DNA from 4 places in the Giesbergeria giesbergeri genome. Region 1 is predicted to be linked to each of the others. Evidence: predicted binding sites of a transcription regulator. Region 1 holds the regulator's gene; each other region holds the start of a gene.

Region 1 (7,601 bases):
TGGGTCAAAGAGAAACAACGCATCACCAGCGCCCTCAAACTGGCGGTGGGCAAACCAGAGCCAGTGCCCTTATTGGAGGCCGCCAAGCAAGCAGGTGCCTTTGATGATGCCTATTTTGTCTATGCCGACAACCGGGCCATCTTTACGCACCCCATGCCAGAGGGCTATAGCGGCACGGGCCGCCCGTGGTATCAACAGGCAGTCCAGGTGGGCGGGCCAGCCCTGACCCCCGCCTATGTGGATGTCAGTACGGGCAAGCTCACCATCAGTTTTGTCGAGCCGGTAGGCCCACGAGGCCAACCCATTGCGGTGGTCGGCACCGATATGCACTTGGACACCATTGCACAAAAAGTCAGCGCCATCCGCCCCATGTCGCAAAGCTTTGCCTTCTTGGTGGATGGTGAGGGCAAGTTCTTGGCCCATGCCAAAGCAGAATACGCCCTCAAACCCATCTCTACCATTGCGCCCCAACTGGACATGACACTGCTGCGCCAATTGGCCGACCAAGGCGGTCGCGCTGGCATGGCCATCGATGGCACCGACCGACTGCTCTATGCAGCCAAAGTCGAGGGCACCCCTTGGTTGCTGGCGGTCGCCATTGACCGCGCACAAGCCACTGCCAGCGTGCGCAACCTGCTGCAGGTGGCTGCCAGCATCACCCTGCTCTGTATCGTGGTCGCGGTGGTGCTGGTGTCCATCGCAGTGAGCCACCAATTGCGCCGACTGGCCGTAGTGCGCGATGCACTGGCCGATATCGCCTCAGGAGAAGGTGATCTAACACGCCGCCTCGACACCCAAGGCAACGACGAACTGACGCACATTGCCCAAGCCTTCAACGACTTTGTCGGCAAAATTGCTGGGGTCTTGGTGCGCATCCGCCAATCCTCCGAGTCGGTGCGCCAAGCCACCCGAGAAATTGCCAGCGGCAACCAAGACCTGTCCTCCCGCACCGAACAGCAAGCCTCCTCACTGGGGCAGACCGCTGCGGCCATGGAGGAGCTCACCGCCACCGTACTGCAAAACGCCGAGAATGCCCGCCAGGCCAATCTGCTGGCCACCGAAACCTCGCAGGTAGCCACCCGTGGCGGCACAGTGGTGGGGCAGGTGGTGCAAACGATGGGGGGCATAGAAAACTCTGCCCGCAAGATTGTGGACATCATTGGCGTAATCGATGCCATCGCTTTCCAAACCAACATCTTGGCATTGAATGCCGCCGTGGAAGCAGCCCGGGCTGGCGAGCAAGGCCGGGGCTTTGCCGTAGTGGCTTCTGAAGTGCGCACTTTGGCCCAACGCAGCGCCACAGCGGCCAAAGAAATCAAGGCACTGATTGATGACTCCGTTACCCAAGTCAATGCGGGCAGTCAGTTGGTGCGTGATGCAGGCACCACCATTGAACAAGTGGTAGACAGCGTGCGCCGCATGACCACCCTCGTCGCCGAAATCAGCCACGCCAGCCAAGAACAAAGCAGCGGCATTGCTGCCATTGGTACCTCTATCAACCAGATGGACCAAGGCACACAACAAAATGCGGCCTTGGTAGAACAAGCCACAGCGGCAGCCCACGCCCTGCAACAGCAAGCCACACAATTGGCCGATGTGGTGGCAGAGTTCAAGCTCGATCACCAGCACGCCACAACACCCGCAGCACGGGCTGCACGCCCTGCAGCCTTGCTACGCTAACAGCCCATACCGGCATCGACCATGACCATCCACACCATCTTGAAAATGGGCGACCCGCGCCTGTGGCGCACGGCCCAGCCTGTTACGGCCTTCAACACCCCAGTGCTGCACCAGTTGGTAACGGACTTGCACGACACCATGCAGGCGGCCAATGGTGCCGGGTTGGCAGCGCCACAAATTGGCGTCCATTTGCAGGTGGTGGTCTTTGGCTCGCACTTGCCCAATCCGCGTTACCCAGATCGCCCCTTGGTGCCCCCCACTGTGTTGATCAACCCCGTGATTACCCCGCTGGATGCCGCCCAAGCCGAGGACTGGGAGGGCTGCCTGTCGGTGCCAGGGCTGCGGGGCCGGGTGCCCCGCTGGAGCCGCATCCGTTACACCGGCATGGACGTGCTGGGCCAGCCCATAGAGCGCATCGCCGAAGGCTTTCACGCCAGAGTGGTGCAACATGAGTGTGACCACCTGATAGGCACCCTGTATCCGCAACGGATGTCTGATTTGCGCCAGCTCGGCTTTACCGAAGTGCTGTTTCCCGAACTGCAGGCCGACGCCAACGATTAACCCCCACCGCCTCGCTACAGCGTTTTGCGCAGCGTGGCCGTGGGGATTTTTAATCCTTCACGGTATTTAGCCACCGTGCGACGGGCACACTCAATGCCCTGCTCTTTGAGCATTTCAGCCAATTGGTTGTCCGACAAGGGCTTGGCGGGGTTCTCGGCAGCAATAAACTGCTTGATCAACGCGCGCACAGCCGTGCTGGAGGCATTGCCACCACTGTCAGTGCCCAAGCCCGAGCCAAAAAAGTATTTCAGCTCGTAAGTACCCTGGGGGGTAGCCATGTATTTGGCTGTGGTCACCCGCGAGATTGTGGACTCGTGCAGGCCCAGCTCGTCGGCAATGTCGCGCAGCACCAGCGGACGCATGGCCAACTCGCCATGCACAAAGAAATTCTTTTGGCGCTCCACAATGGCTTGTGACACCCGCAAGATAGTGTCAAACCGCTGCTGAATGTTTTTGATAAACCAGCGGGCCTCTTGTAAACGCTGTTGCAAAGCCTGATGGCCTTCGTCTTGGCGACGGCCACGCAAGGCACCCGCATAAATGTCGTGGATGCGCAGGCGTGGCATCACTTCGGGGTTGAGTTGCACACTGAACTGGTGCCCCGCCTGACCATGCCCCATGCGGCGCACCAGCACGTCTGGGATGATGGCGTTGCGCTCTACCGAGATAAAGGGCCGCCCCGGACGCGGCTCCAGCCGGGCAATCAAGGCCATTGCTGCACGGGTTTGCTCCTCGGTGGCCCCACAGGTTTGGGCCAAGCGGCGCACATCGCGGCGGGCCAGCCCTTCCAGCGGCTGCTGGCAAATGCGCAGCGCCAATGCAATGGTCTCAGGCGGGATGGCAGGCGCAGGATGTGCGGCCAATGCTGCCAGTTGCAGTGTCAAGCATTCAGCCAAGTGGCGAGCCCCCACACCAGTTGGCTCCAGCGTTTGCAGCAAGTGCAAGGCCACCGTGAAATGGTGCAGCAGCTCCTCTATGTCATCGCTGTGCTCTTCACCCGCCAACCCTTGAGCCAAAGATTCCAGCGAATCCTCCAGATAACCGTCTTCGTTGAGTGATTCGATCAGAAAATACAGTGCGGCTTTATCCTCTGGAGACAAGCGCAAACCCACCGTTTGTCGGTGCAAGAATGCCGCCAGTGATTCATGACCATGTGCCAAATCTGTGGCACTGACATCCATTTCTTCGTCAGTGCCACGGCTGCAGGCCGGGGCATCGCCACCCCATTCACTATCGTCCGGGGCCATGTCCACACTGCCATCGCCCTCCCAGTCCAGCACTTCGGTGCTGCTGCTGTCACTGTTGCCCTGCTCTGCCTCTGTCAATGTGGCCTGACTGCTGTCTGCACTGCTGGTGCTGCTCACAGGGGCTGCCCAGTCGGCATATGGCTCCTCTGGCGGGGGCGTGTCGGCCTGCGCCAAACCAAACTCCTCGCGCGAGGCTTCGTCGGGGTTGCGCTCCAAAAAGGGGTTGTCCGCCAGCATCTGCTCGACTTCCTGGCCCAACTCCAACGTCGAGAGCTGCAACAGCCGAATAGACTGCTGCAACTGCGGCGTCAGGGTCAGGTGCTGCGATACACGCAGAGACAGGCCAGGTTTCATCGGCTCACATACGGAAATGTTCGCCCAGGTACACCCGACGCACCTCGGCGTTGTTGACAATCTCGGAAGGCGTCCCCTGTGCCAACACCCGACCATCACTGATGATGCAGGCGTGGTCACAAATGCCCAGCGTTTCGCGCACGTTGTGGTCGGTAATGAGCACGCCAATGCCGCGCGCTTTCAAAAAACCGATGATGCGCTGAATTTCAATCACGGCAATCGGGTCGATGCCTGCAAAAGGCTCATCCAACAGGATAAAACGCGGCTGCGTGGCCAAGGCACGGGCAATCTCGACCCGGCGCCGCTCGCCGCCAGACAATGCAAGCGCAGGAGAGTCTCGCAGATGGTCGACACGCAGCTCTTCCAACAAAGACTGCAAACGCTGCTCAACTTCGGCCTTGCTCAAAGACTGACCCGCGGCATTTTGTTGCAACTCCAGTACGGCACGCACGTTTTCTTGTACCGTGAGTTTGCGAAAGATAGACGCTTCCTGCGGTAGGTAAGACAACCCCAGACGTGAACGCTTATGGATAGGCATACGCACCACCGACTGCCCATCAATGCGAATATCACCCCCATCGCTGGGCAACAAACCAACGATCATATAAAACGAAGTGGTCTTGCCTGCACCATTGGGGCCCAGCAGACCGACTACCTCGCCTTTTTGCACAACCAGCGATACGTCCTTGACCACCTGGCGGCTGCCATAAGACTTGGCTAAATGCAGCACCTCCAATCGGCTATCCGTAGCTGCCTCGGTGGTGGCATGCGCGGGTGCGGCACTCATGGCTTGTCAGTACCCAGTGCAGAACTGGGGCGCAAAGGCAGAGCAGAAGCAGGTGCCACAGGAGAGGCCGGAGCTGTAGTCGCCTTTGGAGCCAGTATGGCACGCACACGTCCGCCCGACGTTGCTGACGCCCCCTCAGGGCTGCGCTGCTGACCATCCACACTGAACACATCCGTCAGGTTGTTGTAAACGATCACCGCCCCCGTGAGTTCATCTTGTAACTTGGCCCCTTGGTAACGGCGCAACTCGGCACGGCGCAATAGGCGCACGGTGTCGTTGTGGCCGTTGTATTCAATGCGTTCGCCTTCGCCCTCGACAAATTCTTCAGGGGCGCCGGGTGCGGTATCACGCTTTTGTCGGAAGAACGCCCGTTGGCCTGCTGCCGCCGTGACGGTACCAGACTGATAACCATCGGCATCTTGGCGCACTTCCAGACGCTCACCCCGCAGCACGATGGTACCTTTGGTCAGAACCACACGGCCCGTAAACACGCTGGTTTGCTGCAATTCGTCATGGCGCAGGGCATCGGCCTCAATGTTCATGGGCTGATGGCGGTCGGCCTTTTCAGCGTGCGCCAGCGTGAACGGGGCAGCAGCCAAACAGGCGAGCAGGGGGAGCGTGAAGAGGCGGTTCATCAAAAAAGGCACGAATCTTGCGGCGATTGTAGCGATGCCTGCCAGCCACAAAAAAGCCCGCCAAAGCGGGCCGTGGTTGCAGACGAAAGGGGGATGGCTCAACCCTTGACCGTTGTCAGGTGGTTGACCACCTGCAACATGGCTTGCAAGCCACCGGCCATCGTGCCATCGGTGTAGTAGCGGCCTGCCACCCCCATAGATGGCGTGCCTTCAACCCCATAGGCTTCTTGCAATTGCGTGGCGCGGCGCACTTGGTTAGCCACGCTGAAGGACTGGTACATCTCTTTGAATTTGGCCATGTCCAATTCGGGCTGCTTGGCAGCCCAGGCCATGATGTCGTCGTCCTTGGCCAGCTTCTGCTTTTCCACATGAATGGCGCGAAACGCACGGGCATGCAGAGCCTCGACTTTGCCCAGGCCTTCCAAGGTGTAATACAACTTTTGCGCTGGCACAAAGCTGGCATTGAAGGCCACCGGCACGCGGCGCACCACCAAATTGGCTGGCGCTGCCTTGATCCAGTTATGAAACATGGGTTCAAAGGTGTGGCAATGACCGCAGCTGTACCAGAAGAACTCCAACACCTCCACCTTGCCTGCAGGTACATCAGAAGCCACTGGTTTGGCCAGTTTGTTGTAATCCTTGCCTTCTTTGGGCGCAGCCCCCTGCGCTTGGGCCGACAGCGGCAGCAAAGGTGCAGCCAGCGCCAGGGCAGCAGTCAGGGAAAAATCACGGCGTTTCATCAAAAGGTACTCCTTATTGCGGTGGAGGGTCTGAGCAGTATCTGCCTACAAAAGTTCAGCGTTGCACACGCACCAAGGCCGAATCCACGCCAGCACCATCCAATTTTTCTTTGAGCTGCTCTGCATCACCACGTTTGCCAAATGGGCCCACCCGTACGCGAAACACCGTGCGGCCATTCTGTTCACGCTCACTGACGCGAGCCTCCCAGCCCATCATGGCCAGCTTGGCGCGCTGTGCTTCTGCATCAGTTTGGCTGCCAAATGCCCCTGTCTGGAGGAAGTAGGTAAAAGCGTCATCTGCCGTGCTGGTGGCGTTGGCCGTGGCGTTGGCTCTGCTCTTGGCCAAGTCGCCCAACGGGTCGGCACTGGCACTGGTGTTGGCCTTGGCATCGGGCTTAGCCTCGGCCTTACTGTCGGCTTTAGTCTCGGGCTTGGGGGCCGTCTTGGAATCGGCTGCCCCCTCAGGGGTGGGCTTAGACTCGGTCGCACTGGGTTTGGCCACAGGCTCGGCGGCCGATGGCGGTGCCACCACAGGCGCAGACTCCACCACGGCTGGACGGGCCGGATTCTTGCCGTAAAGTGGGGCGTTTGGATCCCAGTCTTTATTTTTCTCATTTTCGGCGGCGTCTTGTTCAGTGCCCCGAACCGCGCCTTTGTTCAAAAAAGGCACCGGCACTTTGGTGACATAGACGGCCACCGCAAAAGCGGCCCCCAGACCCACCACCAGGCCCAAAATAAAGCCCAGAATGGTGCCGCCTTGTTGCTGTTGTTTCATGGCCATGCTTTTGTGCCGAATTTACATACGATCAGGGGCCGAAACACCTAATACCGCCAAGCCATTGGCCAGCACTTGGGCGGTGGCCGCCACCAGCGCCAACCGGGCCAGCTTCACGGCTTCGTCTTCCACCAAAATGCGCTCGGCGTCATAGTAGCTGTGGTAGCTGGCGGCCAGCTCACGCAGATAGAAGGTGACGTCGTGTGGCGCGTTGTCTGCCGCCGCTGCCGTGAGCATTTCGGGGTATTTGGCCAACAGCAGCATCAAGGCTTGGGCTTGTGGGCCTTGCAACGCCGACAAATCGACGTTGCGCAGGGCAGCCACCCCCGCCCCGCCTTGCTCTTGCCATGCCCGCAACACCGAGCAAATGCGTGCATGGGCATACTGCACGTAATAGACCGGGTTGTCGTTGTTTTGTGCCACGGCCAAATCCACATCAAAGGTGTATTCGGTATCGGGCTTGCGGCTCAGCAAAAAGAAGCGCACTGCGTCTTTGCTCGTCCATTCAATCAGGTCGCGCAGCGTCACATAACTACCGGCACGCTTGCTGATTTTGACCTCTTCACCACCCTTGACCACACGCACCATGGTGTGCAGCACATAGTCGGGGTAGCCTTGTGGAATGCCCACATCGGCGGCCTGTAAACCGGCCCGCACACGGGCAATCGTGCCGTGGTGGTCGGTGCCTTGGATGTTGACCACCTTGACAAACCCGCGCTTGAATTTTTGGATGTGGTAGGCCACATCGGGCACAAAGTAGGTGTAGTTGCCGTCTTGCTTGCGCATGACGCGGTCTTTGTCGTCGCCGTAATCGGTCGATTT
Region 2 (7,601 bases), on a different contig from region 1:
TCGCCCGTGAGCAGCACCGTCACATCGGTGGCGGCGGCTTTGCGCAGCAGGGCCACGGTTTGCTCAAAAGCGCGCGAACGCCCAATGATGCGCCCCAAGTCGTCGGCGGGTTGCTCTAGTTGTGTGCGCAGGTTGTGGACTTGGGATTGCAATTCGTCCAGTTGCAACAGCACTGAGTCGGGGTTGTAATCGCGCGCCATCACTTCGGCATCGGGCCACTCTTCGGCAAAACGGCCTTCGATGCGGCAATGCGGGTGGCCGCAGGCGGCGCATTGCACCTCTTTGAACAGCACCGAACGCTTAAAAAACGCGCTGGTATAGCCCGAAGCGTAGCCGAGCAGCATCCAACAGGTGGGTTCTTCTTGTGGGCCGAAGTCGCGCAATTGGGCCTCGACCTCCCAACTGTGTTCCCAACGGAATTGACCCAGAAAATGCCCACCGGCCTCGTCGATTTCAAAGGTTTCGGTGGTGACTTGCACCGCCCCTTCCAGCATGTGCAGTTGCAGGCCCACGGCAAACATCTCAAACACACTGGCACCGGTGCGCACTTGATGGGCCAACAGGGCATCGCGCTCGCCCGAGGCGTAACCAGCCCGCAACAGTAGGCGACGGGTTTGCGCTGGCCCCAAGGTGTTGATCAATTCGCGCCGTAGGGCGTGCAGCGCAGCGGCATGCACCAGCACCATGCGTTGGCCCGACAGCCAAATGCGGCCATCCCCCGCCGAAAAATGCACCAACCGACGCAGGTCGGCATCCGAGGGAAGAGCAAGGTTTTGGGGGGCGGGCATGGACAAACTATCGATAAATTGGCAACGAAGCAGAACCGGGTAAACCCTGAAAGAAATGCCAATTCATCAAATAAGCAACCGGAATAAGCTTATTTTCACCAAATCATCATACTGCAGCGCAACATTTTTCATGTGGTGAATAGGGGGCTCGCACCGCCCCCCAACCGTGCCAGAAAACTATCGATTTTTCTAAGGACAAACCCTCGTTTTATCGAGATTTTTTGGTTTTTGGCATGGCGTGGCATGGCTTCTGCAATAGCAAGAGCAGACAGCCCAACACCCCAAGGAGTCCGTACATGACCACCCCCGAGCCAGCCACCTCCGATGCCATCGCTTGCGATGTCTCGCGCCGGTTTGTGCGTGTGCTGCAAACCCGTAGCAACGGTTTGGTGGAGTTTGAGTTTTCTATCGGTTGGCCCGAATTGGCGGTTGAGCTGATGCTGCCCCGGCCGGCCTTTGAGGCTTTTTGCCGTGCCAACCAAGTGCATCGCTTGGACGATGGCGCGGCCACCCCGGTTTCCACCCCTGTTTGAGGAGACAAAGCAAGATGAACATCGACCTGCAAGCGCGAGAGATCAAGCCGCTGCGTAACACCTTTGCCCGCGTGGCCGCCTACACCGGCGACAACAAGCCAGCCTCGCGCTACCAAGAGGCGACGCTGGGGGTGCAACCCACGGCCAACTTCCACTACCGTCCTACGTGGGAGCCAGAGTTTGAGTTGTTTGACAAAGGCCGCACTGCGGTGCAAATGGCTGATTGGGATGCCCTGCGCGACCCGCGCCAGTATTACTACGCCAACTGGACGATGGCCCGCGCACGCCAGCAAGAGGCGATGGAATCGAACTACCAGTTTGTCGAATCGCGCAACCTGATCGCCAAAACGAGCGATGCCCTGCGGGCCAAAACGGTAGAAGTGCTGATGCCCCTGCGCCATGTGGCTTGGGGGGCCAACATGAACAACTGCACCATCTGCTCGCGGGGTTATGGCACGGCCTTTACTGCTCCGGCCATGTTCCAAGCCATGGATCAGTTGGGTGTGGCCCAGTACCTGACCCGCTTGGGGTTGGCGCTGGGCGAGCCCGGTGCGCTAGAGGCAGGCAAAAACGCCTGGCTGCAAGACCCACGCTGGCAAGTGCTGCGCCGCTTGGTCGAAGACACCTTGGTAATTAACGACCCGTTTGAGCTGTTTGTGGCACAAAACTTGGCCCTCGATGGCATGGTGTTCCCGCTGATTTACAGCCATTTTGTCGATGACCACTTGGCCGTGCAAGGTGGCACCGCCGTGGCCATGCTCACTGCCTTTATGCCCGAGTGGCATGCCGAAGCCAACCGTTGGGTGGATGCCGTGGTCAAGGTGGCTGCCGCCGAAAACGCCGACAACCAATCGCTGATCAGTGGCTGGTTCCAACGCTACGCCGACCAAGCCCAAGCCGCACTGGCCCCGGTGGCCGAGATGGCCTTGGGTGCTGCCGGGGCCGAGGCCTTGTTGGCTGTGCGCGAAACCCTCAATGCCCGTGCCCGCAAGGCTGGTCTGACTCTGTAAGAAAGTTTGCGATGACCGAAACCGTTTCTAAAGTCTTTATTGCCTTCCAAGACAACGAAGAGTCGCGCCCGATTGTCGATGCCATCTTGGCCGACAACCCCGAAGCCACCGCCGTGCATTCGCCCGGCTTGGTCAAGATCGATGCTCCCGGCCGCTTGGTGGTGCGCCGCGAGACCATTGAAGAGCAAACTGGCCAGCGTTTTGACCTGCAACAGATTCACGTCAATCTGGTGACGCTGTCGGGCCACATCAACGAAGACGACGATGAGCTGTCGCTGAGCTGGCTGCGCTAAAGCAGCTGCCATCCCCCTATTGCCGCACCCCCAGGAGACAACACCGTGGACGCACCCGTTACCAAAAAGAAACTCGGCCTGAAAGAACGCTATATCGCCATGACGCGCGATTTGGCTTGGGACACCAGCTACCAGCCGATGGACAAAGTGTTCCCCTTCGACAAGTACGAAGGCATCAAAATCCATGATTGGGACAAGTGGGAAGACCCCTTCCGCCTGACCATGGATGCCTACTGGAAGTACCAAGGCGAAAAAGAGAAAAAGCTCTATGCCGTGATTGAGGCTTTTGCCCAAAACAACGGCCAGTTGAGCATCTCGGATGCCCGCTATGTGAACGCGCTCAAGCTGTTCATTCAAGGCGTGGTGCCGCTGGAGTATTACGCGCACCGGGGCTTTGCCCATGTGGGCCGCCACTTTACCGGCGCAGGGGCCCGGGTGGCCTCGCAAATGCAGGCGGTGGACGAGCTGCGCCACTTCCAAACCGAAACCCATGCCCTGTCGCACTACAACAAGTACTTCAACGGCATGCACAAGTCGAACCACTGGTTTGACCGCGTCTGGTACCTGTCAGTGCCCAAGTCGTTCTTTGAAGATGCCCTGAGCGGCGGCCCGTTCGAGTTCCTCACCGCTGTGAGCTTCTCGTTTGAGTATGTGCTGACCAACCTGCTGTTTGTGCCCTTCATGAGCGGTGCAGCGCACAACGGCGATATGTCCACCGTGACTTTTGGTTTCTCGGCCCAGTCGGACGAATCGCGCCACATGACCTTGGGCATTGAGTGCATCAAGTTCATGCTGGAGCAAGACCCCGACAACGTGCCGATTGTGCAGCGTTGGATTGATAAATGGTTCTGGCGCGGCTACCGCGTGCTGACGCTGGTGGCGATGATGCAAGACTACATGCTGCCCAAGCGCGTGATGAGCTGGAAAGAAGCCTGGGAGATGTACGCCGAGCAAAACGGCGGCGCACTGTTCCGCGACTTGGCCCGCTATGGCATCCGTCCACCCAAGGGTTGGGAACAAGCCTGCGAAGGCAAAGACCATATCAGCCACCAAGCGTGGAACACCTTCTACAACTACTGCGCTGCCGCACCCTTCCACACTTGGATTCCCAAGGAAGAGGAAATGCAGTGGCTGTCGGAGAAGTACCCCGACACCTTCGACAAATACTACCGTCCCCGTCTGGAGCACCTGCGCGAGCAGCAAGAGCAAGGCAACCGCTTCTACAACAAGACGCTGCCCATGCTGTGTACCACTTGCCAAATCCCGATGGTGTTTACCGAGCCGGGCGACCCGACCAAGATTTGCTACCGCGAGACCGAGTACCAAGGCGACAAGTACCACTTCTGTAGCGATGGCTGTAAGGATGTGTTTGAGCACGAGCCAGAAAAGTACATCCAGTCGTGGCTGCCAGTACACCAAATCTACCAAGGCAACTGCTTCCCTGAAGGCACCGACCCGACTGCCGAAGGCTTTGACCCGCTGATGGCCGTGTTGCAGTGGTACCAACTGAATGTGGGCCGGGATAACTTCGATTTTGAAGGGTCGGAAGACCAGAAGAACTTTGCAGCGTGGCGCGGTGAAGAACTGCCCGGTGCAGCAGACCAAGGAGCCAAATAAATGAGCGTCGTTGCGGTTAAACCCTACAACTTTCCAGCCAAGGACGTGCGCGAGAACTTTCCTGCGCCCCTGCTCTATATCGGTTGGGAAGACCACCTGTTGATTTGTGCCCCCGTGGCCCTGCCCCTGCCGCCCGAGACCCCGTTTGGTGCGCTGGCCCAAGCGGTGCTGCCCGGTGTTTATGGCTACCACCCTGACTTTGCCAAGATCGACTGGACGCAAGTGCAGTGGTTCAAGTCGGGCCAGCCTTGGACACCCGACCCGGCCAAGTCCTTGCAAGAGAACGGACTGAAACACAAAGACGTGATTCGTTTCCGTACCCCCGGTCTGACCGGTATTGCAGGCACTTGCAGCTGACCTTTGACCCCTGAATGGCTGCCGGGCGCGTTGCTGCGCCCGGCAGCGGAGATACTGTTATGAGCTACCAACTCACCATCGAACCCTTGGGCACCACCATTGAGGTGGAAGAAGGCCAAACCTTGCTCGATGCCGCCCTGCGCCAAGGCATCTACATTCCCCATGCCTGTGGGCATGGCCTGTGTGGCACCTGCAAGGTGCAAGTGACCGATGGCGAGGTAGACCACGGTGCAGCCAACCCCTTTGCACTGATGGAGATGGAGCGCGATGATGGCAAAACGTTGGCCTGTTGCGCCACTTTGCAGTCCGATGCCACCATCGAGGCCGATATTGAAGATGAACCCGATGCCCAAGTGATTCCGGTGCGCGACTTTACCGCCACTGTGGCCCGGATTGAGCAGCTCACCCCCACCATCAAGGCACTGCATTTGCGCCTGAACCAGCCGATTCGCTTTCAGGCCGGGCAGTATGTGCAGGTGCAAATTCCGGGTGTGGAAGGCGGACGCGCCTTCTCGATTGCCAACGCCCCTGATGCGAATGGCCAAAGCAGCGAGATTGAACTCAATGTGCGCTTGGTGCCCGGCGGTGCGGGTACGACGTGGTTGCATCAATCGCTGCACGAAGGCGACAAGGTGCAAATCACCGGCCCCTATGGTCGCTTCTTTGTGCGCCAGTCGGCCCAATTGCCGATGGTGTTTATGGCTGGTGGCTCTGGCTTGTCCAGCCCGCGCTCCATGATTTTGGAATTGCTGGCCCAAGGCTGCACCCAACCCATCACGCTGGTGTATGGACAACGCTCGTTAGAAGAACTCTATTACGACGCAGAGTTTCGGGCGCTGGCGGCACAACACCCCCACTTTACCTATGTGCCCGTGCTGTCGGAAGTGCCCGAAGGCACAGAATGGCCCGGCGCACGCGGCTACGTACACGATGCCGCCAAAGCGCATTTCAATGGCAACTTCTCTGGGCTCAAAGCCTACCTGTGTGGCCCGCCGCCCATGATTGAAGCCTGCATTGGCACGCTGATGCAAGGGCGCTTGTTTGAGCGCGACATTTATACCGAGAAGTTCCTCTCGGCGGCGGATGCGCAAAAAACGCGCAGTCCGCTGTTTCGCAGCATCTAAACAGGCGATGTATCCATGACTGCGCCAGCTTCCCCCTTGCGTATCACGGTCGCGCAAACCGAAGACAGCTTTGACTGTTTTCCACACGAGAACCTGCTCACGGGCATGTTGCGCCTAGGGCGCAAGGGTATTCCGGTGGGTTGTGTCAATGGCGGCTGTGGTGTCTGCAAAGTCCGCATTCTGGAGGGGGCGGTGCGGCCACTGGGGCCGATCAGCCGCGCCCATGTCAGCCAAGCCGAAGAGGCCCAAGGCTACACCTTGGCCTGCCGTGTGGCCCCCCTAGAGCCGGTGCGCCTAGAAGTGACACCGCTACTGCGCAAGCCCTTTTTGCGCCGCGCACTGGGTGCGCCTGCGGCAGCAGCAGCCTGAGTGCCACCGTCTTGATTTCCCCACGATAGATAAGCAACGATTTCATCACTAACCACAAGGAGACATGCAATGGGTGTTCTACGAATTGGGCATATCAGTATTCGCGTCATGGACGTGGATGCCGCCGTCAAGCATTACGAAGAAGTGTTGGGCCTGAAAACCATGATGAAGGACAACGCGGGCAACGTCTATTTGAAGTGCTGGGACGAGTGGGACAAATACTCCCTGATCCTGACCCCGAGCGACCGCGCCGGTATCAACCATGTGGCCTTCAAAGTGCAAGACGATGCCGATCTGGACGCGTTGAAAACCCGCATTGAGGCTTGGGGCACTAAAACCCAATGGCTGGAAGAAGGTGCGTTGCCTTCTACCGGGCGCATGTTGCAGTTCAACCTGCCCAGCGGCCACGAGATGCGCCTGTATGCCATGAAAGAATACGTCGGCACGGATGTGGGTACGCTCAACCCCGACCCGTGGCCCGATGGCATCCGCGGTGCTGGCGCACACTGGCTAGACCACTGCCTGCTGATGTGTGAGATGAACCCCGAAGCGGGCATCAACAAGGTAGAAGAAAACACCCGTTTCATGAAGGAGTGCTTGGACTTCTTCCTGACCGAGCAAATTCTGGTCGGCCCCGAAGGCAATATGCAGGCAGCCACTTGGATGGCGCGCACCAGCACGCCGCACGACATCGCCTTTGTGGGTGGCCCGGTCAATGGCCTGCACCACATCGCCTTCTTCTTGGATTCTTGGCACGATGTGCTCAAGGCGGCGGATGTGATGGCGAAGAAGAAAGTGAAAATTGACGTGGCCCCAACCCGCCACGGCATTACACGCGGCGAGACCATCTACTTCTTTGACCCCAGCGGCAACCGCAACGAAACCTTTGCCGGTTTGGGCTACTTGGCCCAGCCCGACCGCCCCGTGACAACGTGGAGCGAAGACCGCCTTGGGAGCGGGATTTTTTACCACACGGGCGAGTTGGTGGCTTCGTTCACCGACGTCTACACCTGAGCTCTACCGTTCCCCTGCACTTGCCTTGGTGGGGGACGTTTCCTGCGATGCGGGTCGTCCCCCGCATGACTGCTCCAAAGAAAGACAAAGAATGAAGAAGAATGCAATTGCCAGCGCCGCGCTGGTGCTGTTGGCTGGTTTATCGTCTTTGGCCGCACAGGCTGAAGGCCACTATGTGCCTGGCGTGGAAGGCACCCAAGCAGCCAGCGTGCCGCCCCCCGGTTTTTATTATTTGGGCTATCTGGTCAACTACAACATCAATAGCTTTCGCGCTCCTGGCAGCAGCGACAACCTGCCGGGCCACAACGGTGGCACCGTCACGGCGCTGGCCAACCGCTTTGTCTGGATGACCGGCCATAAAGTGCTGGGGGCCGACTATGGCGTAGAAGCCATCGTGCCACTGATGCGCACCTCCCTGACCATCAACGCCGCTGGCATCTCCGACAGCCGTTCGGGTGTGGGTGATATTTATGTGGGGCCGTTGGTGTTGGGCTGG
Region 3 (7,601 bases), on a different contig from region 1:
GGCCATTCCGTGGGTCACCTTGGTAGTCACGCCGTTGGCCTTTTTGGGGGTGGTGTGGGCACCGCTGTGGCAGTTGGCAGGCATGGCCGTGCAGGCGATGGTGGTTTGCTTAGAGTGGTTTGCCGCTGTGCCTTGGGCTACATTGTGGCTGCCCATTGCCCCGTTGTGGGCAGGCATCGCCGCTGTGGCGGGGGGGGCCTTGCTGGCCTTGTCTTGGCCGTGGCCGGTGCGTTTGTTGGGGTTGCCCTTGCTGATTCCAGTGTTTTTCTGGCAGCCGCCACGTCCGGCACCGGGGCAGTTTGAGTTGCTGGCCGTGGATGTGGGCCAAGGGTCGGCGGTGCTGGTACGCACAGCCAGCCGTACCTTGCTCTACGATGCGGGGCCACGCACCAGCACGGGTAGTGATGCCGGTAGCAGGGTGCTGGTGCCGCTGCTGCGGGCGCAGGGTGAGCACCTTGACACCCTGCTGCTCAGCCACCGTGACAGTGACCATGCTGGCGGTGCGGTCGCTGTGCTCAAGGCGCAGTCTCAGGCGCAGTTGCTGGGTTCTGTCACTGCGGAGCCTCATTTGCAGGCCTTGCGCCCTGTCACTGCCTGTGTGGCAGGCCAACGCTGGCATTGGGATGGTGTCGAATTTTTGGTCTTGCATCCCTCGCCGGTTGAGCCGGCTACCGCTGCTGTGGGCGCACGCAAGGCGCTCAGCAGCACCAATGCCCAAAGTTGCGTCTTGCGCATTGTGGCTGCAAAGGGTGTGGCGGCCTTGTTACCCGGTGATATCGAAACGGCCCAAGAGCAGACTTTGTTGGCACAACACGCTGTGTTGCGTGCCGATGTATTGTTGCTGCCACACCACGGTAGCAAGACATCCTCCAGTGCCGCATTTTTGGATGCTGTGCAGCCCCGCAGTGCCTGGGCACAGACGGGCTACCGCAACCGTTTCGGCCATCCGGCAGCCGAGGTGGTTGATCGCCTGCAAGAGCGTGGTATTACCTTGGTCGATTCTGTGCGTTGTGGCGCAGCCCATTGGTCTTCTGAACAGCCGGACATGGTGCATTGTGAACGTGCATTGCAGCCGCGTTACTGGCAACATTTACCGCCTTGAACTGCCCTCGAATGCTTTGGTGATCGTTCTGATCACTACCGCTGAAAATCCATTTGCGGCGACAATGCCGCTCCTTTTGATTTTTTCCTGTTTTCGTTCGGTTTTTTCATGTCCCTCCAGGTACGTCCCGCTACGCTTCGCGATGCCAAAGCCATTGCCCAACTCCATACCCTGTCGGCCCAAGCGGTCTACAAGGGTTTGATTCCTGATGAGCATCTCAAAACCATGTCGGTGGAAAAACGCCAGGCCTACTGGCGTGAAGCCATCGAGTACTGTGAGCCACAGGTTCAAGTGGCAGTGGAAGATGACAAGATCGTTGGTTTTGTCGGCTATGACCGCTCCCGCGATGAAAAGTCCCGCCCTACCACGGGTGAAATCTGGGCCATCTATGCGGCCCCTAGCCATTGGAACCAGGGTGTCGGTTTGGCACTGTGGGATGCAGCCCGCGAAGGTTTGCAAGAGGAAGGCTGCACCAACGTCACCGCTTGGGTGCCATTGCGCAATGAGCGAGCCATCCGTTTCCATGAGTTGGCGGGTTTTAAGCGCGAGATGTCCACTGCCAAAACAGCGGTAGTGGGTGGCGTCAAGATCGAAGAAGTTCGTCTTAAACGCTCTCTCAACTGAAATCCAATTTACAGAAAGCCACCATGATCGAATGGAACGAACAGGGCGAGGTGCGCACAGCGCGCTGGCGTTCCGAGAGCGGGGCACCCGCTCCCAAGCGCGTACTCTTGGCCGATGACACTTTGTCTGCCGATACCGCCTACCGCCATGCTTGTGCAGGGACTGCCTTGCTGTGGCGGGGTGATTTCCAAAACGCACGCCAGCTATTGCAGGCATTGATGCGCAGAGTGGATCGCAAGCCAGCCAAGGTGGCTGCCCGTGCCGCAGCCAAGTTAGCCCAAGCTACCCCGGAGCAGTCATTTCACTTGCATCGGCAGGCGCAATCACAGCGTGCCCGGACATTGGCTGCCATCGTCATCCAGTTGGAAGGCGATTACCGTATCGCCTTGCGCCGTGCGCCCGATTGGCGCCATGCCTGCACGCAAGCGTGGGGAGAGGCTACTGGTGAGCCCCAGGTGGTGACGTTGCGCGAACTCCTTGGCTTGGTAGGTGCCTACGAGTGGCGCAAGAAGGGTGTTGCCATTGCCGCGTTGGGTGCAGGTGCGCATATTCATCCGCATTACGGCGTTTTTTCGCCTGTACGTGGTGAATACATCGATTTGGTGGCACAAGTGCCACTGCCTTCGCAAGAGCTGGCCTTTGATATTGGTACTGGCACAGGTGTGCTGGCGGCAGTGCTGGCCCGTCGGGGAGTGCGCTGCGTTGTGGCTACTGAAAACGCCCCGCGCGCACTGGCTTGTGCCCAAGACAATATCCAGCGTCTTGGTCTACAGAGGCAGGTGCAATTGCAGGCTCTGGATCTGTTTCCTGCGGGGCAGGCGCCACTCATCGTTTGCAACCCACCGTGGCTACCTGCACGCCCCAACTCTTCGGTAGAGCATGCGATCTACGATGAAGGCAGCCGCATGCTGCGTGGTTTTTTGTCTGGATTGGCCTCCCATTTGGCCCCTGGGGGAGAGGGTTGGCTGATTTTGTCGGACTTGGCCGAACACCTAGGATTGCGCTCGCGTGAGCAGTTGCTGGGCTGGATTGCTGAGGCCGGTTTGCGCGTGTTGGAGCGCCATGATGTGCGTCCACAACACCCCAAGGTACACAATGCCAGTGATCCTCTGCATGTGGCGCGGTCGGCTGAAGTCACTTCGCTATGGCGTTTAGTGCCTGCCTGAGCGGCTCAGCAGGACTCCAGTGCTGCTTCTTCGGGGGCGGGACTGGCCAATACGGCGGCTACCTGGGCACGCAGCGATGCTGCTCGCTCGCCCCCGGCATGGTGACTGACTTGGGCAAACAGCTCCTCTGCTACATGGCGCAGGGTGTCGCCATCTCGGGCATTGCGCAGTGCCGTACGCAGGTTGTGGGCCAAATCGGGATGGGGGCGGGCAAACATGCGTTCGCAAATGTCAAACAAATACATGCGTGCGCCTGCCAGTGAAGATTCGGTGCGCAGCACAGCAGTTTGTGCTGTGTTGTGGGCATTGGCGCAGCCGCTACGCGTTAGGTAGCCTTGGTGCAGCAGGTTTTCCACAATTTGCGCTCCCATGCCGTGGTACATGGCTTGCAAGGCCGACACCGGCTTGCCATCGGCCAGTAGCAGCAATGAACGCTCACGCAGGCTCAGGGTGCGCACACCGGGTGAGAGTTCCTGGTGGGCTTTTTCAGTTTTCTGCAACAGCATGAAAATCAACCATTGGGTCAGGTAAAGAAGCAATTACACCGCCCAACGATGACAATTCAGTGAAGCCTTGGCTGGCTGTAGGTCAATGCCTACTGCCCTTTTTTTCTGCTTGGTGTTTTTATGCCCCTGCTTTTGGCCCCGATGGAGGGATTACTCGATTTTGTGCTGCGTGATGTGCTGACCCGCATTGGTGGCGTAGATCGTTGTGTGTCTGAGTTCATTCGTGTGACCGGTACATTGTTGCCCGACAAGGTATTTTTGCGCTATGTGCCAGAGTTGCACTACGGCAGTCGCACGTTGGCTGGTGTGCCAGTGCGGGCGCAATTGCTTGGTTCCGACCCAGTATGCATGGCCGAAAATGCTGCGCGTCTGGCGGCACTGGGCCCTGAAGGCATAGACTTGAACTTTGGCTGTCCCGCCAAGGTAGTCAACCGCCACGGTGGTGGTGCAGCATTGCTGCAAGACCCTGAGCATATTGCGACGCTGGTAGCAGCGGTGCGCCGTGCTGTGCCTGCAGGGCTTCCGGTATCGGCCAAGATGCGTCTGGGCTACCACGATGGCAGCTTGGCCCGTGAATGTGCCCAGGCCATGGCAGATAACGGAGCCTGCGAGATTGTGGTTCATGCCCGTACCAAGCAGGACGGTTACCGCCCCCCCGCCTATTGGGAACAAATCCCCGCTATTCAGGCTGCAGTGTCTGTTCCTGTGGTGGCCAACGGAGAAATTTGGACAGTACAAGACGCACAGCGTTGTCGCATGGTCTCAGGGTGTCAGTCGCTGATGTTGGGGCGCGGTATGGTGGCTGATCCGGGGCTGGCGCTGGCTATTCGCGCTGCAGATACCGCCCCTGGTGGTCTGCCGTTTGAAGTGACTATGGCGGCACCTGTGCAATGGTCTGATCTGTTGCCCCATATTGCCAGCTTCTGGCAGTTGGTGTGCAATGGCCTAGAGCCCCGCCAGCGGGCAGGCCGCCTCAAGCAATGGTTGAACCTGTTGCGCCGCCGTTTTCCTGAGGCCGAAGTAGCCTACCAGCAAATTCGCACCCAGACCGATCAGCGCACGATCACAGACTGGGTGCAAGCCCAGCAGTCCACATAAACAGTGGCCTGCACGGTTTTTGTGCTTACCAGCTTACCTCTCGGTCGGGGGTGGCACTGATTTTGTGCAAAGACAAATCGGCCCCGTCAAACTCTTCTTCTTGTGACAGGCGCAGACCCACGGTAGCCTTCAGGGCACCATAAACCAACGCACCACCCAACAAAGCCCAACACACGCCCATCGCTGTGCCTATCACTTGGCCCCAAAAACTCACGCCCCCCAAGCCACCAAGTGCCGATTGGCCGAAGATGCCAGCAGCAATGCCGCCCCAAGCACCACACAGGCCATGCAGAGGCCAGACACCCAGCACGTCGTCAATCTTCCACTTGTTTTGTGTGAGCGTGAACATCTGCACAAAGATGCTGCCAGCAATGGCACCCACCACCAAGGCACCCAAAGGGTGCAAGAGGTCGGAGCCTGCACACACGGCCACCAATCCGGCCAAAGGGCCATTGTGGACAAAGCCAGGATCGTTCTTGCCCAATACCAAGGCCGCCAGGGTGCCACCCACCATCGCCATCAGCGAATTGACGGCCACCAGCCCCGAGATTTTGTCTAGCGTTTGTGCGCTCATCACATTAAAACCAAACCAGCCCACAATCAAAATCCACGCTCCCAAAGCCAAGAAGGGGATGTTAGAAGGGGGGTGTGCCGAAATGGCCCCGTCCTTGCGGTAGCGGTTGGCGCGTGAACCGAGCAGCAACACGGCAGGCAATGCAATCCAGCCACCCACCGCATGCACTACGACAGAGCCCGCAAAGTCGTGAAATTCTTCGCCAGTCAGTGCCTTGATTCCATCTTGCACGCCAAAGTGCCGGTTCCAAGCAATGCCCTCAAAAAAGGGATAGATCAGACCCACAATCGCTGCGGTGGCAATCAACTGCGGCCAGAACTTGGCCCGCTCGGCAATGCCGCCCGAAATAATCGCAGGAATCGCGGCCGCAAAGGTGAGCAAGAAGAAAAAGCGTGTTAGCTCAAAACCATTCTTTTGCACCAGTACATCGGCACCAACAAAAAAGTGGGTGCCATAGGCCACGCCATAGCCCACAGCAAAGTACACCACGGTAGAAACCGAAAAATCGACCAAAATTTTGACTAAGGCGTTGACTTGGTTCTTTTTGCGTACCGTGCCCAGTTCCAGAAACGCAAAACCGGCGTGCATTGCCAGCACCATAATGGCGCCTAGCAAGATGAATAGGGTGTCGGTGCCCTGTTTGAGTGATTCCATGACTTTCTCTCGGCCTTGCAAGAGGCAATAAACAACATTTATGGTGCAAAACACCAACTTTGCACCATAAACAAGCAAAAATTGCGCCAGCTTGGTGTGTCAACCAGATGACAAACTGAGGCGTTAAGTGGGGGCATTTGCTTTCGGTGTGGTTGCCTTCCGGCCCGCAGGCGGTTGGGCACGCTGCTTTTTCTCTCTATGAATTCCCCCATTTCCCGTAATCCCTTGATTGATGTCATCAAGGGTTTGGCCTGTGCTGTGATTGTTTGGCACCATCTGGCGTTTTATGGGCCAATGTCCGATGTGGTGCATCTTCAGGCACCAACCTTGATAGAGTGGCTGTACAACAATGCCCGCATGGCGGTGCAAGTCTTTTTGGTGTTGGGGGGGTATCTGGCAGCAGCCAGTTTGGCACCACAGCAGGTGGCCCGTTTTGACAGTGCAAGTGCGCAATTGTTGCGCCGTTTTGTGCGTCTGGTCGTGCCTTATGCGGTGGCGCTGTTGTTGGCTGTCGGCGTTGCGGCGTTGGTGCGGCCTTGGTTTGAGCATCCCAGCGTGCCCGATGCTCCTTCGCTGTCGCAATGGTTGGCCCATGCCTTGCTCTTGCAAGACGTTGTTGGGGAGGAGGCACTGTCTGCAGGCGTTTGGTATGTAGCAATCGACTTTCAGCTGTTTGTCCTCAGCGTTGGTTTGCTGGCTGCAGGTCGTGCTTGGTCGGGCCAGCACCACCACAGAGCCGTTTTTGTGAGCACGCTCATGGTGGTGCTGCTCACGGGGGCTTCTTTGCTGTTCTTCAACCGTGACCCTGCCTGGGATCAGTGGGGGGTGTACTTTTTTGGTGCCTACGGTTTAGGTATGTTGTCGTATTGGGCGGTACATGCCTCGCGCCCGAGCCTGTGGTTAGCCGGTATGGCGTTGTTGGGTGTTGTGGCTTTGGGGCTGGATTTTCGGGTGCGGATTGCGGTCGCCTTGGGCACCGCGCTGGCGTTGGTGCTGTTGATGCGGTGCCCGGGGGTTGGGGCGCGATGGCCTGGCATTGCACTGCTACAGCGTTGGGGCCAGATGTCCTATTCGGTTTTCTTGGTGCATTTCCCGGTGTGTTTGCTGGTCAATGCTGTTGTGAGCCATTTCTGGCCGCAGTCGCTGTGGGTCAACAGTGCTGGCTTGGTGCTGGCATTTGCACTTTCGTTGGCGGTGGGGCGCATCCTCTACTTACGGGTAGAGTGCCGAGTGCCATCTTGGACATTGGCGTGGCGCTGGCAAGCCAGTTTGGTGGGTATGGGCTTGCTGGTGGTCTGGCTAGAGTTGTTGGCTTGACAGCGCCTTAATCCAAGGGTGTATCGGTGTTGCCACGTTGTGTGCGCCGGTGGTCAATGAACCACGCCAGCAAGGGCAATAACAGCAGCGATCCCGGAACAATCCAGATGATCAAGTAGGGGCTGACCGAAGAGGCTGAACGCATCACTTGGCGCAGTTGGGCGCGTTCATTGGCACTCCATTGGCCTTGGCGGCGTTGGCGCAACAACCAAACCACCGACCCTTTCATCGTCGCCATTTCTCGGCGCAGCCGAGTTTTTTCTCGATGGTTGCCTGCCAGAAACGAGCTAAACCATTCTGGCCGTTGGGCCATGCGCCGCTCCAGTGCGCGGTGGCGCAGGCGTTGCACCTGCAGCATTCTCGTGCGTGGCATGGTGGGGCTGTCTTTGCGTGCCCGCTCAGCGGTGCAATTCTCCAGCGCGTTCAGGCTGGTAGAGAATGTCCGTGACACGCACGGTCATGGCTTTGCCACCAGGGCCGGGCCATGCCAGCTCGTCTCCTACCGACAAACCCAGCAGCGCACTGCCTACAGGGGCCAGAATCGATACTTTGTCGGCACT
Region 4 (7,601 bases), on a different contig from region 1:
GGGCGATGTGGGCATCGGCCCCGGCGGGTGACATGCTGCGCAAACCGTCAATCAGCGCCCGGTAGCTCGAGGCCAGACGTTGTACCTGCAAAGAGTCAAACGCCTGCGGAAACAGCCGCGAGATAGACAGGCGGTTCTCCAGCGCATAACCCAGCCCCGAGGGGGCTTGGGTGCGTTGCGCAGCCACGGCCCAGCGGCCATCGGGGCCACGGGCCAAGTCAAACGCACACACTTGCAGGCGGTTGCCGCCCACTGGGGCCAGACCGTGCAGTGTGCGCAGGTAGCCCGGATGGCCTTGCACCAGAGCCGCTGGCAACAAACCATCGCGCAGCAATTCTTGGGGGCCATAGACGTCTTGCAGGGTGTGTTCCAGCAGGCGCACCCGCTGCAATACACCCGCCTCGATATGGCGCCACTCGTCGGCTTGCACGATCAGTGGGAACAAATCCAGCGACCAAGGCCGTTGTGGGTTGCTGCTGTCGGCATAGACGTTGTAGCTGACACCGTTGTCGCGGATTTGCTGCTCCAAACTGGTCTGGCGGCGGTTCAGATCGGCCAGGTTCTGTGTGCCCGGATGGGAGAAGAACTGCCGCCAGGCTGGCGCCATAGTGGTGTCTGTGCTGTCGTCATGGGGCAGGCCAGTGCCACCACGCAGTTCGTCGTAATGCCCCGGCAGGGCCGGGGCTGCCATGGACAGTGCCAGATCGGCGGTGGAGGCTTCAGGGGCTGCCGCCACCGGGGACAGGGGAGAGAGAATCGTCACGTCAAAAGTTTTCAGGTACAGGGCGCGGCCTCACGCGGGGTTAGCGCGTGCGGCGCAAATCCAGTGTGAACGGGAATTCGCGGCTGCCGGGCAGTTCGATGGTGGCGGGCGGCACTTGCATTGCGCCAGGGGTATGCCCCATGCGGAAGAAGCGTGCCAAGCGTCGACTTTCGGCCTCATAGGCGTTGACCGGAAAAACGTCGTAGCTGCGACCGCCAGGATGGGCGACATGGTACTGGCATCCGCCGACCGAGCGTTTCATCCAGGTGTCTAGGATATCGAAGGTCAGTGGGGCGTGCGTATCGATGCTGGGGTGCAGGCTCGACGGTGGGTTCCAGGCCTTGTAACGTACCCCGGCCACATATTCGCCAGCGACACCTGTGGATTGCAAGGGCAGCGGCTGGCCGTTGCAGGTGATGACGTAGCGGCTTTGGTTCAGCCCACTGACACGCACTTCTATGCGTTCTAAAGAGGAGTCGACATAGCGCACGGTGCCCCCGGCAGAGCCTTCCTCTCCCATGACGTGCCACGGCTCTAGCGCGGTGCGCAGGGTCAGCTCGATGCCCATGCTGTGCACCTGCCCCACCCGTGGGAAGCGGAACTCAAAGTGGGGTGCAAACCACGCATCGTCAAAAGCAAAACCGGCTTGGCGCATGTCGGCCAGCACATCAGAGAAGTCCATCTGCACAAAGGTGGGCAGCAGGCAGCGGTCATGCAGTTCGGTGCCCCAGCGGGTGGCGGGGGCCAGATAGGGCTGATCCCAGAAGCGGGCTACCAGTGCGCGCAGCAGCAATTGCTGCACGATGCTCATGCGGGCGTGCGGCGGCATCTCAAAGGCGCGCAATTCCAACAGGCCCAAACGGCCCGTGCTGCTGTCGGGTGAATAGAGCTTGTCGATGCAGAACTCGCTGCGGTGGGTGTTGCCAGTGACATCGATCAGGATGTTGCGCAGTGTGCGATCGACCAACCACGGTGGCATGTCTTGACCAAACTTTTGCCGATTGGCATGGATTTCTTGCAGTGCAATTTCCAATTCATACAACTGGTCGTTGCGCGCCTCATCTACGCGTGGGGCTTGGCTGGTGGGGCCAATGAACATGCCGCTGAACAGGTAGCTCAGGCTGGGGTGGTTGTGCCAATACAAGATCAGGCTGGCCAGCAGTTCAGGGCGCCGCAAAAAGGGGCTATCTGCCGGGGTGGCCCCGCCGAGCACAAAGTGGTTGCCACCGCCGGTGCCAGTGTGGCGGCCATCGGTCATAAACTTTTCGGCGCACAGGCGCGACTCGTGGGCTGCTTGGTAGAGGAACTCGGTGTGTTGCACCAGCTCCCCCCAGTGGTGGGCTGGGTGGATGTTGACTTCAATCACGCCGGGGTCAGGGGTGACTTGCAGCAGCTTTAGGCGCGGGTCACGCGGTGGTGGATAGCCTTCCAGCACGATTTGTACGCCCAGCTCTTCTGCCGTGGCCTCAATGGCGGCCAAGAGGCGCAGGTAATCCTCGAGCCGTTGCAGTGGTGGCATAAATACATACAGCCCCCCCCCGTCATGGGCAAAGTTGCAGCCATGTTCACGTTCGGCCTTGGGGCCATTGGCGCGCATGGGGTCGCGTGCTTCGACGCAGATGGCAGTGCGTGTAGTCCAGTGGGCCGATTCAAAACGCTGGGGCACATGGCTGGGCATGACCGTTGCGTGCGAGGGGGACTGGTTTCGGCCATCGTGCAGCAGCGGGGCATGGCTGTCGGTGTGGCCTTGGCCTTGCACGGCTACGCTGCCCCCTTCGGCAAAACCGCCCCCTACGCTGTGCGGTGCGTATTGGGCGCGCAGCTGGGTGGCTGGTGGCAAGCTGCTGCGGGGGGCAAAGGGGTCTTGTTCGATCAGATAGGGGTAGTCTGCTTGGCTGACCCAAGGCAGGGTGTCCAGTGGCAGGCGGTAGCCCATGGGGGAGTCGCCCGGAATGAGATACATGCGCCCATCACGGAAAAACCACGGGCCGCTGCTCCAGAGGGTGTGGTGGTCATCGGCACCGGGGTTGGCTTGCAGTGGCAGCACATAGCCAATCACGCTGTCGAGCTTTTGATCGAACACCCGGCGCAGGCGCATACGCTCCATCTCATCATCGAGTCGGGAGTCAAACGGATCGACATTGATGGGCAGACGGCGCTCGCGCCAGAGGTAATACCAAGTGTCCTCATAGCCGGGGGTGATGTGCTGGCCGTCCAGGCCTAGTTTGCCCGCCAGTGTTTGTGTAAAGCGGCTGGCATCTTCGCTGGTGTAGTGTTGCGTTTGGCGCTCGTCGGCAAACAGGGCTGGGTTGTGCCAGACGGGTTCGCCGTCTGCCCGCCAGTAGATGGACAGCGCCCAGCGCGGCAGTTGTTCACCGGGGTACCACTTGCCTTGACCGAAGTGCAAAAAGCCGCCCTGCCCGTATTCGGTGCGCAGCTTATGCACCAACTCGGTGGCATAGCCGCGTTTGGTGGGGCCGAGGGCATCGGTGTTCCATTCTGGTGCATCACGGTCGTGGACGGACACAAAAGTGGGCTCACCGCCCATCGTCAGGCGCACATCCCCGGCGTCTAGCACCTGATCGACCAGATCGCCCAGCGCCAGCACCTCGCTCCACTGCTCTTCGCTATAGGGCTTGGTGACGCGCGGCGACTCATAAATGCGCGTCAGTTCCATCGTGTGCTGGAACTTTACTTCGCACTCGTCCAGACCGCCCTCAATCGGTGCAGCGCCCGAAGGGCGTGGCGTGCAGGCCAGCGGAATATGGCCTTCACCGGCCAGCAGACCCGAAGTGGGGTCAAGGCCAATCCAGCCTGCACCGGGCAAATAGACTTCGCACCAAGCGTGCAGGTCGGTAAAGTCCACTTCAGTGCCGCTGGGGCCATCGAGCGATTTGACATCGGGCTTGAGCTGAATCAGGTAGCCCGAGGCAAAGCGGGCCGCCAGCCCCAAGTGGCGCAGCAACTGCACCATCAGCCAGGCGCTATCGCGGCAGGAGCCAGAGCGTTTGGTGAGGGTCTCTTCGGGGGGTTGCACACCGGGCTCTAGCCGAATCAGATAACCAATGTCGCGTTGCAGGCGGGTGTTCAGATCCACCAAAAAATCTATCGTGCGCCGGGGGCTGCGGTCTATTTGGGCCAAATAAGCGGCCAGCAATGGTGTGATGGGGTCGGTGGCTAGATAGGGGGCCAGCTCCTCGGTGGTAGCGGCGTTGTAACCAAACGGAAACTGCTCGGCCTCTGGCTCCAAAAAGAAGTCAAACGGGTTGTAGACCGCCATCTCCACCACCAAATCCACCGTCACTTTGAACTCGGTGGTTTTCTCTGGAAAAACAAACCGTGCTTGGTAGTTGGCAAAGGGGTCTTGCTGCCAGTTGATGAAGTGCTGCGCTGGCTCTACGCGCAGCGAGTACGACACCACCTTGCTGCGGCAGTGCGGTGCAGGCCGCAGGCGAATCAACTGTGGCCCCAAATTGATGGGACGGTCGTATTGGTAGTGGGTAACGTGGTGTAGGGCAGCGTGTATCGACATAAGAGCAAAAGGGGATAGGGTTTTTGCAGGCACGCCCCAAGGCGCGTTGTAACAGCCCCTCAAGCAAAAGCTGCGCCAACACAACGTGTGGGAAGCTGGCCCACTCCTTGCTTAAAGCCTCGGCAGGAGAAAACACCATGCTGAAATTCGACGAGATGTACGCCACGCTGCCCCCTTTGCCACACGGGGGCGGGCAGGTGCAACAACAGGGTTTGCGGTGTGGCACCGATGTGCGCTCCGGTTACGCTGCCTATGCCCAATGGCTAGAGCGGCAGACGGAGGCGGCCATGCGTGCGCGCCGTGAAGAGGCGGAAATGATCTTCCGCCGCGTGGGCATCACCTTTGCGGTGTATGGTGCCAAGGATGAAGATGGCGCCGGCACCGAGCGCCTGATTCCGTTTGACCTCATTCCGCGCATCATTCCGGCGCAAGAGTGGAGCCAGATGCAAAAAGGGCTGGTGCAGCGGGTCACGGCACTGAACCGCTTTATTCACGACGTCTACCACGACCAAGAAATCCTCAAGGCGGGCGTGATTCCGCGTGAGCAGGTGGTCAACAATGCCCAGTTTCGCCCCGAGATGATGGGGGTCAACGTTCCCAACAATGTCTATTCGCACATCAGCGGTGTCGATATTGTGCGCGCCCCCGACAGCGCCGGTAACGGCCAATACTACGTGCTCGAAGACAACCTGCGCGTGCCCAGCGGCGTGAGCTACATGCTCGAAAACCGCAAGATGATGATGCGCTTGTTCCCAGAGCTGTTCAGCCAAAACCGCATCGCCCCAGTGGCGCACTACCCCGATCTGCTGCTGGAGACCTTGCGCGCCAGCGCCCCCACGGGCGCTTCCGACCCCAACGTGGTGGTGCTCACCCCCGGCATGTACAACAGCGCCTATTTTGAACATGCCTTCTTGGCACAGCAAATGGGCGTGGAGTTGGTGCAGGGCCAAGACCTGTTTGTGCGCGATGGCTTTGTCTATAAGCGCACCACGCAAGGGCCAGAGCGTGTGGATGTGATTTACCGCCGTGTGGACGATGACTTCCTTGACCCGGCGGTCTTCCGTGCCGATTCGGCCTTGGGTTGTGCGGGCCTGATGGACGCCTACCGGGCGGGCCACGTCAGCATTTGCAATGCGGTGGGCACCGGGGTGGCCGACGATAAATCCATCTACCCCTATGTGCCCAAGATGATTGAGTTCTATCTGGGTGAGAAGCCCATCCTCAACAACGTGCCCACTTGGATGTGCCGCAAGCCCGAAGACCTGCAATATGTGCTGGCTAACCTGAAAGATTTGGTGGTGAAAGAAGTGCATGGCGCGGGCGGCTACGGCATGTTGATTGGCCCCACCGCCACGCAGGCCGAGATTGCCGAATTTGCCCAGGTGCTGCGTGCCAACCCGGCGGGCTATATCGCCCAACCCACGCTCAGTCTGTCGAGCTGCCCCACTTTTGTCGAGCAAGGCATTGCGCCGCGCCACATTGACCTGCGCCCCTTTGTCCTCAGTGGCAAAACGGTGCAGATGGTGCCCGGTGGCTTGACGCGGGTGGCCCTCAAAGAAGGCTCCTTGGTGGTCAACTCCTCCCAAGGGGGCGGCACCAAAGACACCTGGATCATGGAAGTTTGAGAGGAGTATGGATGTTGTGCCGAACCGCTGACCACCTTTTCTGGATGTCCCGCTACATGGAGCGGGCCGAGAATACCGCCCGCATGCTCAATGTGGGCTACGAAACTGCGCTGCTGCCGCAATCGGCTGCTGTAGCGCAAACCAACTGGCAGGGGCTGCTGTCCATCAGTGAGCTGATCCCGGCTTATCAGGCTAAACATGGCGAGATCACTGCCCGCAATGTGTTGCAGTTCATGGTGGCGGACGAGAGCAATCCGGCCTCTATCTTGTCTTGTTTGCGTGCTGCGCGCGAAAATGCCCGTGCTGTGCGTGGCTCCCTGACCACCGAAGCCTGGGAAATGCAAAACCAGACTTGGCTAGAAGTGAACCGGCTGCTGCGCAGCGGCCAGTTGGAAGCCGATCCGGGGCAGTTCTTTGAGTGGGTGCGCTTTCGCTCCCATCTCTCGCGGGGGGTGACTTTGGGCACCATGCTGGCCGATGAGGCGCTGCATTTTCTGCGTTTGGGCACCTTTTTGGAGCGGGCCGACAACACGGCACGCCTGCTGGACGCCAAGTTTCATGCCTTGGACAGTGAGTTCCACGGCACCGACAATGGCCGCGACCAAGAGTACGACTTCTACCACTGGAGCGCCGTGCTCGGGAGCTTCTCGGCCTTTGAGATCTATCGCAAGGTGTACCGCGATGGCATTCGCCCCGAGCGTGTGGCCGAGTTGTTGATCTTGAACCCGTCGATGCCGCGCTCCTTGTTGGCCTGTATGTTGGAAGTACGGCAAAACCTCGACCGGGTGGCCAACGGCCAGTCACAGGAAACCCAGCGTTTGGTGGGCCGCCTGCTGGCCGATTTGCAGTATGGCCGTATCGACGAAATTTTGGCCACCGGCTTGCACGCTTACCTGACGCAGATTTTGCTGCGTATCAACGACATTGGCGTGGGTATTGGGCGCGACTTTCTGGCTGCCGACTAAGGCTGCGTGGGGGCGCGGTGCCGTGCAGGCCACAGGGTTTGCATGGCAGGGGCTGCCAACAGTCCCAGTGCATCGGCCAGCCAGTCGGCCCATTCGCCGTAGCGCCAGCCGGTGGCTGCTTGGGCCAGTTCAATGGCGCCGCCCACGGTCAGCAGGGCCAGCCATAGCGGGATGCGCTGGCTTGGGTAGGCCGCCTGCCCCAGCAGGCCCAGCGCCAAAAAGCCCAAGGCGTGCTGTGCCTTGTCCCACAGGCTAAAAGCCTGTGGTGGCAAATAACTGGTGGGCAGCAAAGACAACACCACCACGGCCAGCAGCAGGCTCCAAAAGCCCCAACGCAGTAGCCGCTGGCGCTGTGTGGGGAGGATGGCTTTCTGTGTCATGCGGCCCTTGCGCCCGCAGCGGGGGGATGTGACTCGCGCAGGCGCACCAGTGTGTGCAGCAGTTGGTTGACCGGGGTAGCAATGCCTAGCCGTTGCCCTTCGCGAACGATAAAGCCATTGAGGTGGTCGATCTCGCTGCGCTTGCCACGGGCCAAGTCTTGGGCTGTGGAAGATTTTTGTTGTGGCATGGTGGCCGCCAGTTGCAGCACCTTGTCGAGGGTGTCTGGTGGCAAGACGATACCGTTGGCATGGGCCACGGCCAGGCATTCTTGCACGGTGTTGCGCACCACTTGCTCCACCCCGTGGCTTGCCAGCAAGGGGCCGTAGCTCAGATCG

Evidence for each region. The regulator sigma-54, encoded in region 1, starts transcription at its own class of promoters, with help from an activator protein. The targets are predictions, from matches to a motif close to TGGCANGNAANCTGCTTT.
Region 2: the regulator sigma-54 is predicted to act here: its motif matches at 1,028-1,045, upstream of ACYVB2_RS14280 (phenol hydroxylase subunit).
Region 3: the regulator sigma-54 is predicted to act here: its motif matches at 5,796-5,813, upstream of ACYVB2_RS14550 (ammonium transporter).
Region 4: the regulator sigma-54 is predicted to act here: its motif matches at 4,392-4,409, upstream of ACYVB2_RS11695 (circularly permuted type 2 ATP-grasp protein).

What each region holds. Positions count from the first base shown of each region.
Region 1 is NZ_BAAGYJ010000013.1:36,388-43,988, reverse strand. Features, by position in the region: gene ACYVB2_RS14935 (methyl-accepting chemotaxis protein) at 1-1,680, shown strand, start outside; gene def (peptide deformylase) at 1,702-2,241, shown strand; gene ACYVB2_RS14925 (RNA polymerase factor sigma-54) at 2,256-3,842, opposite strand; gene lptB (LPS export ABC transporter ATP-binding protein) at 3,847-4,629, opposite strand; gene lptA (lipopolysaccharide transport periplasmic protein LptA) at 4,626-5,264, opposite strand; gene ACYVB2_RS14910 (thiol:disulfide interchange protein DsbA/DsbL) at 5,363-6,004, opposite strand; gene ACYVB2_RS14905 (SPOR domain-containing protein) at 6,060-6,779, opposite strand; gene argS (arginine--tRNA ligase) at 6,801-7,601, opposite strand, start outside.
Region 2 is NZ_BAAGYJ010000011.1:87,734-95,334, reverse strand. Features, by position in the region: gene ACYVB2_RS14285 (sigma 54-interacting transcriptional regulator) at 1-788, opposite strand, end outside; gene ACYVB2_RS14280 (phenol hydroxylase subunit) at 1,085-1,321, shown strand; gene ACYVB2_RS14275 (ferritin family protein) at 1,336-2,331, shown strand; gene ACYVB2_RS14270 (MmoB/DmpM family protein) at 2,343-2,624, shown strand; gene ACYVB2_RS14265 (aromatic/alkene/methane monooxygenase hydroxylase/oxygenase subunit alpha) at 2,670-4,241, shown strand; gene ACYVB2_RS14260 (phenol hydroxylase subunit P4) at 4,242-4,598, shown strand; gene ACYVB2_RS14255 (NADH:ubiquinone reductase (Na(+)-transporting) subunit F) at 4,658-5,722, shown strand; gene ACYVB2_RS14250 (2Fe-2S iron-sulfur cluster binding domain-containing protein) at 5,738-6,091, shown strand; gene ACYVB2_RS14245 (catechol 2,3-dioxygenase) at 6,161-7,105, shown strand; gene ACYVB2_RS14240 (SphA family protein) at 7,197-7,601, shown strand, end outside.
Region 3 is NZ_BAAGYJ010000012.1:52,663-60,263, reverse strand. Features, by position in the region: gene ACYVB2_RS14575 (DNA internalization-related competence protein ComEC/Rec2) at 1-1,102, shown strand, start outside; gene ACYVB2_RS14570 (GNAT family N-acetyltransferase) at 1,211-1,726, shown strand; gene ACYVB2_RS14565 (methyltransferase) at 1,750-2,892, shown strand; gene ACYVB2_RS14560 (hypothetical protein) at 2,898-3,398, opposite strand; gene ACYVB2_RS14555 (tRNA dihydrouridine synthase) at 3,519-4,496, shown strand; gene ACYVB2_RS14550 (ammonium transporter) at 4,522-5,724, opposite strand; gene ACYVB2_RS14545 (acyltransferase family protein) at 5,923-7,041, shown strand; gene ACYVB2_RS14540 (hypothetical protein) at 7,049-7,414, opposite strand; gene rnk (nucleoside diphosphate kinase regulator) at 7,440-7,601, opposite strand, start outside.
Region 4 is NZ_BAAGYJ010000007.1:24,383-31,983, forward strand. Features, by position in the region: gene ACYVB2_RS11685 (circularly permuted type 2 ATP-grasp protein) at 1-691, opposite strand, end outside; gene ACYVB2_RS11690 (transglutaminase family protein) at 804-4,295, opposite strand; gene ACYVB2_RS11695 (circularly permuted type 2 ATP-grasp protein) at 4,433-5,920, shown strand; gene ACYVB2_RS11700 (alpha-E domain-containing protein) at 5,932-6,885, shown strand; gene ACYVB2_RS11705 (VanZ family protein) at 6,882-7,265, opposite strand; gene ACYVB2_RS11710 (ketopantoate reductase family protein) at 7,262-7,601, opposite strand, start outside.